One region of the Rahnella sp. RcJ3 genome, then DNA from elsewhere that is predicted to be linked to it. Evidence: riboswitches for the same ligand, from Rfam matches in the RefSeq annotation. Region 1 holds a riboswitch; the other holds the start of a gene.

Region 1 (3,181 bases):
ACTGGATTATCGCGCCGCGTCGTCATGTCAGTGCCGCATTTCCTGTTTGTCGTTCAGGTGCTGATGACCACTGATCTGGTGGCGATGTTGCCGGAACGTCTGGTACGTGGAAATCCTGCTTTGCAGGTTACTACACCGCCGCTGGATGTTTCGGGGTTCGAGATGTACATGGTCTGGCACGAGCGCGCTCATCGTGATCCTGCACATCAGTGGCTGCGTGAGTTTATCGCTGATTCAGTCTGAAAAAAGGCAGCCTTACGACTGCCTGTGTCTGACGGTGCGGAAAACCGGAACTTATTCGTTGAACAGCTTGGTATCATTCGCCAGGCTATCTACCACAACTTTTAAATCGTTGGCGGTAACTTTCTGTTTATCATTAGAAACTTGTTTACCGAATCCTTTACGCACGACTTTGATCACCGGTTTGCCAGTACTGGCGTCGATCAGCTCACCTTCGAAATACACTTCAGTGTCACGCGTGCGGTGGCCTGTCGCGGTTTGAGTTCCGGCAATAACCAGCGCGACCGGGACGACTTCATAGAACTGCAAACCTTCTGCCGACGTGTTCACACCGGTGATCGCACCTTTGAAAATCAATGTGCGCGGCCCTGCGTGATCTGTCAGTGGCAGGCGCTCTGCCAGTGCAGGTTTCATGCGGCTGTTGGCGTAATCCAGCACCCCCTGCAAGGTGGCTTTGTCGATCTGCGCCGTAGGCTGCGGTTCCGGGTAGAATTTAATCGGTTCGTATTTGATGTAAGAATAATTTTCTTTCTTAAACGAAGGATCGATCCAGCGCAGAACCGGATTTCCCCCAGCCGTTTTCACTTCCTTAAGGCCGGAATAATCGCCTAAAAAACCTGAGTATTTTTCCGTCTTGGTAATGTGGCTGGTACAACCGGCCAGGAACAGTGCGCCAGTCACTGCGGCGATCTGCATCAGTTTTATTGTTTTCATTCGTACCCTCGAAATATTTTAAGGAAGACCAAGTATGTATAGCACCGCTGCGGAATTTAACCTCTTAACGACAAAGAAAAATTGATATTCATCAGGATCGTGAAAATACGGTTCTGTGAGGTAATCATTTCTTCCTTAATTATTTTTTTGATGAATGAAACAAATAGTATTCACCTTTTGGACTGTCCCCCGTAGAGATGATGTTCCAGCCTTTTGACAGATAAAAAGCGACTGATTTTTTACTCTTTACTAAACATTTCAACGACCCCTGACGGGTAAACGTTTCTTCCGCAGCCTGAAGCAATGCTGAACCTGCGCCGGTTCCCTGATATTGCGGATCAACAAACAGGTTATGCAGGAAATTTTCCTGAGTGAAAATTGAGGCGAATCCCAGTAAATGTCCGTCACGTTCTGCCACCAGAATCGTCTCGCCGATCACTGCGCGGTCAAAATCTTCCAGCTGAAAATCGTCTTCCAGCCATGTCCAGGTATGCTTGCGTGAGGCCAGATACAACGTGCGTAAAAACGGGCGGTCTGCTTCTTCATAAGGACGGACAATAAGTGATGAGGACAAGTAAAACTCCTGAGGAAATTTTTCATCAACGTGTGTTGTTCATGTCTGTTTCCTGATACTGCCAGTGAAGCGGAGTGAGTTCAATTACGTTGGCTGATCGGTTTTTTTAACGCATTTCCTGATTGATCTTCTGACCTCCGCCGCCAATAATGTTCCCTTGACTCGGGGTGCCCGCTGCAAAGCAGGGCTGAGATTTTACCCGTATTACCTGATCTGGATTATGCCAGCGTAGGGAAGTCAGGTATCTCTCCTGATACCGCCTTCCTGAGTGCCGGTGGGGAGATTTATGAATACCCGACCTACCTTCTTGCCCGGCGCCTTAGCCGCCACTTCTCTGAAACGACTCCGCCTTTCAGCGCCGCTGGTTCACTGCCTGACCAACGACGTGGTGCAATCTTTTACCGCCAATGTCCTGCTGGCGCTGGGTGCATCTCCGGCGATGGTGGTTGATCCCGCCGAAGCGGCGCAATTTGGCGCCATTGCCGATGCCTTATTGGTGAACGTCGGCACGCTGACACATCCCCATGCCGATGCGATGCGGGCGGCTATTCACGCAGCCACTCAGGCCGGAAAGCCCTGGGTGCTGGATCCGGTTGCTGTCGGCGGTCTGAGCTGGCGTACAGAATTCTGTCGTGAAATCATCACACTTAAACCTGCCGCAATCCGCGGTAATGCCTCGGAAATCCTGGCTCTCAGCGGCCTCAGTGCGTCCGGGCGCGGCGTGGACAGCGGTGATGATTCCCTTTCTGCCTTACCTGCCGCACAGCAACTGGCGCGGGAGACCGGCGCGGTAGTGGCTGTGACGGGTGAAACCGATTACGTCACCGACGGGATGCGCAGTTGGGCGGTGGCTGGCGGACATCCGATGATGACCCGCGTGGTGGGTACCGGATGCGCATTATCTGCGGTGGTGGCGGCCTTTGTGGCTTTGCCGGGTGATCGCCTGGATAACGTGGCCGCCGCCTGCCGGGTGATGTCCTGTGCCGGCGAGCGCGCCTGTGCGGTCGTGAAGGGGCCGGGCAGTTTCACGCCTGAATACCTCGATAATCTGTATTTAATGGGCGAGGAATGGCTGAATGGCGAGGAAATACAATGAAACGTATTAATGCACTGACGATTGCAGGCACAGATCCGAGTGGCGGGGCGGGGATCCAGGCGGATTTGAAAACCTTCTCGGCGCTGGGTGCGTACGGCACCAGTGTGATCACCGCGCTGGTGGCGCAGAACACCCGTGGTGTGCAGTCGGTCTATAACATTGAGCCCGGTTTCGTTTCAGCGCAGCTCGATTCCGTACTGAGCGATGTGCGGATCGACAGTGCGAAAATCGGCATGCTGGCGAACAGTCAGATTGTGGAGGCGGTTGCGGAGCGACTCAGACATTATCAGCCGCCGTTTGTGGTGCTGGATACCGTGATGCTGGCGAAAAGTGGCGATCCGTTACTGCTGCCGGAGGCCGTGGATGCCGTGCGTCGTTTGCTGATCCCGCAGGCTTCCATTATTACGCCAAATCTGCCCGAAGCGGCGGCGTTACTGGACTGTGCGGTGGCGGCGAATGAAACCGAAATGCGTGAGCAGGGAGAAGCCTTACTGGCGATGGGATGTGGTGCCGTGCTGATGAAAGGGGGACATCTGAGTGATGAGGAAAGCCCTGAC
Region 2 (3,181 bases), on a different contig from region 1:
ATCCAGACGGTACTGCACCGGAACCCAGGACAGCCAGTCTGCATGATTTTTAGAGGCGTTTTTTTTGATGGCTTCAAAATAACGCTGATAGAAACGGGCGTTCAGACTGCGTTTCATGATGATCTCCGGTTGTTCACAACAGGCTTTCGTTGAGAAACAGTATCGGCGTAATATGAGGAAAGATAAATTGATGAAGATCGGCCACGGAGTTCCTCTTTTATGTCCTCATCCCGTTTGCAACAACAGTTCATCCGCTTATGGCAAAGCTGTCACGGTGAAGAAACTGAAACGACATTACAGGCACTGTCAGAAGTCCTGAACTGTTCACGCAGACACATGCGCTCGTTGCTCAGCACCATGCAGGGACAGGGCTGGCTGACGTGGGATGCAGAGGCCGGACGCGGCAAACGATCCACGCTGAAATTTTTGTATACCGGGCTGGCACTCCAGCAACAGCGCGCTGAAGAGCTGCTGGAACAGGACAGCATTGATCAGCTGGTACAACTGGTCGGCGACAAAACCCTGGTGCGTCAGATGCTGCTGTCCCAGCTCGGGCGCAGCTTCCGTCAGGGCAAACATATTCTGCGCGTACTGTATTATCGCCCGCTGATGAATCTGCTGCCCGGCACCATGTTGCGCCGTTCAGAAACCCACATTGCCAGACAAATCTTTAGCGGCCTGACACGCATAAATGAGGAAAATGGGGAAGCAGAAGGCGATTTAGCTCATCACTGGCAGGAAGTTTCGCCGCTGCACTGGCGGTTTTATCTGCGCCCCGCCATTCATTTTCATCATGGTCGCGAACTCGAGATGGCAGATATTATCGCCACGTTTATTCGCCTGAAAACGCATCCGCTGTTCAGCAACCTGAAATCAGTCACGACGCCCACGGCAAATGTCATAGATATCCACCTGAATGAACCCGACCGCTGGCTGCCGTGGTTATTTGGCAATATCCACGCGATGATCCTGCCGCAGGAATGGCAGTCACTGCCTGATTTTGCCCGCCATCCGGTCGGCACCGGCCCTTACGCCGTGGTGCGTAATCTGAAAACACAGCTGCGCATCCGCGCCTTTGACGATTATTTTGGCTTCCGGGCACTGATCGACGAGGTGAATATCTGGGTATTACCGGAACTGAGTGAAGAGCTGGTGCATTCCGGCGTACAGCTTCAGGCCGATGAATCAGGCAAAAGCGAGCTGGAAAGTCGCCTTGAAGAAGGCTGCTATTTCCTGTTATTTGACCAGCGTTCGCCGGTCGGACAATCAGAAGAAACACGCCAGTGGTTGTGCGATTTACTCAATCCCATCGCCTTACTGAATAATGCCGAACCGATTTACCAGCGCTACTGGTCTCCGGCGTATGGCCTGCTGCCACGCTGGCATCACAAAGCGCCCCGGCCACGTCCGCCCAAACCGCAAAACCTGACGCAGGTAACGCTGACATTTTACGGCGAGCATTCCGAACATCAGGCGATCTGCAACGCCCTGCGCCCGTTGCTGGCGGAAGAAGGTATCGAACTGATTATTCAGATAGTGGATTACGCAGTCTGGCACCGCGGCGATGCCAAAAGTGATCTGTGGCTCGGCAGTGCCAACTTCACCCTGCCGCTGGAGTTTTCACTGTTCGCGCATTTCTACGAATTGCCGCTGGCAAAGCATTGCTTTAGCGAAGAGATGAACGACGATGCCGCCCTGTGGCACGCCGGGAATTTATCGATGGCGAAATGGAGCCAGAAACAGACGGTCAGCCATCAGATCCATCCCCTGTTCCATCACTGGCTGGTGCTACAGGGGCAACGCAGTATGCGCGGTGTGCGTATGAACACCCTCGGCTGGTTCGACTTTAAATCCGCCTGGTTTGCCCCACCGGACAGTTAATCGGACTATCGCATCGCGCCGTTAATCTCTAGAATGACATCCGTTCTCAACGGGGTGCCCGACTTGTTAAAGCTGCGATGTAAACGCCGTGAGCAAGTTTGGCTGAGATTTGAAACCCGTCGAACCTGATCCGGTTAATCCCGGCGGAGGGATTTGAGACTGCGCGATGCTTACTCAAAATCCTTTGCCCTTTCATTTTTTTGGAGCGCAAAGTTGAAAAAATTACTGTCCTGCCTGCTGTTACTTTCTGCACCTGCATTTGCGTCAAAACCTGTTTTGACGGTTTATACCTACGATTCTTTCTCTGCTGACTGGGGCCCCGGTCCCGCCATTAAAAAAGCCTTTGAAGCCCAATGCGGCTGCGAACTGAAATACGTGGCGCTGGAAGATGGCGTGTCTTTGCTCAACCGTCTGCGGATGGAAGGTAAAAACAGCAAAGCCGACATCGTGCTGGGGCTGGATAACAACCTGTTGCAGGCCGCTGAACAAACCGGTTTATTCGCCAAAGCACCGAAAACCAACGCCAGACTGACGGTGCCAGGCGGCTGGAATGACAGCACTTTCGTGCCTTACGATTACGGTTATTTCGCCTTCGTCTACGACAAAAATAAACTGAAGAATCCGCCAAAAAGCCTCGATGAGCTGATCAACAGCGACCAGAAATGGAAAGTGATTTATGAGGATCCACGCACCAGTACACCGGGTCTGGGCCTGATGCTGTGGATGCAAAAAGTCTACGGCGATAAAGCGCCGCAAGCGTGGGAAAAACTGGCGAAGAAAACTGTCACCGTCACTAAAGGCTGGAGCGAGGCTTACGGTTTATTCCTCAAAGGTGAAAGCGACCTGGTGCTGAGCTACACCACCTCTCCGGCATACCATATTGTCGAAGAGAAGAAAGATAACTACGCCGCAGCCGATTTTACCGAAGGGCATTACATGCAGGTCGAAGTGGCGGGCCAGCTGGCAAACAGCAAGCAACCGAAACTTGCTGAACAGTTCATGAAGTTCGTCACCACGGAAGATTTCCAGAAAGTGATCCCGACCGGCAACTGGATGTATCCGGTGGTGAATACCCCGCTGCCTGACGCTTTTAAACAACTGACGATTCCGGCCAAATCTCTGCAATACAGCGCACAGGATGTCGCTACTCATCGTTCACAATGGATCCAGGCATGGCAGAACGCCGTCAGCCATTGATCCCTCGCTGGCTGTTGCCGGGCGTCATCGCGTCACTGGCTATGTTGCTGGTGGCAGTACTGGCCTTAGGCTCTCTGTGGCGTCATGCGCCACAGATAAGCGG

What was found. A riboswitch is a leader RNA that binds a small molecule or an ion and turns the genes downstream of it on or off. The one in region 1 is predicted to bind thiamine pyrophosphate.
Region 2: linked by a shared signal. The riboswitch ahead of thiB (thiamine ABC transporter substrate binding subunit) and the one ahead of thiM (hydroxyethylthiazole kinase) in region 1 are both predicted to bind thiamine pyrophosphate.

Annotation. Positions count from the first base shown of each region.
Region 1 is NZ_QSNX01000002.1:172,370-175,550, forward strand. It holds gene DXU84_RS03415 (LysR family transcriptional regulator) at 1-243, shown strand, start outside; gene DXU84_RS03420 (DUF3313 domain-containing protein) at 295-954, opposite strand; gene DXU84_RS03425 (GNAT family N-acetyltransferase) at 1,094-1,528, opposite strand; TPP riboswitch at 1,682-1,780, shown strand; gene thiM (hydroxyethylthiazole kinase) at 1,815-2,624, shown strand; gene thiD (bifunctional hydroxymethylpyrimidine kinase/phosphomethylpyrimidine kinase) at 2,621-3,181, shown strand, end outside.
Region 2 is NZ_QSNX01000006.1:256,716-259,896, forward strand. It holds gene sgrT (glucose uptake inhibitor SgrT) at 1-117, opposite strand, end outside; gene sgrR (HTH-type transcriptional regulator SgrR) at 220-1,881, shown strand; TPP riboswitch at 1,922-2,051, shown strand; gene thiB (thiamine ABC transporter substrate binding subunit) at 2,095-3,078, shown strand; gene thiP (thiamine/thiamine pyrophosphate ABC transporter permease ThiP) at 3,054-3,181, shown strand, end outside.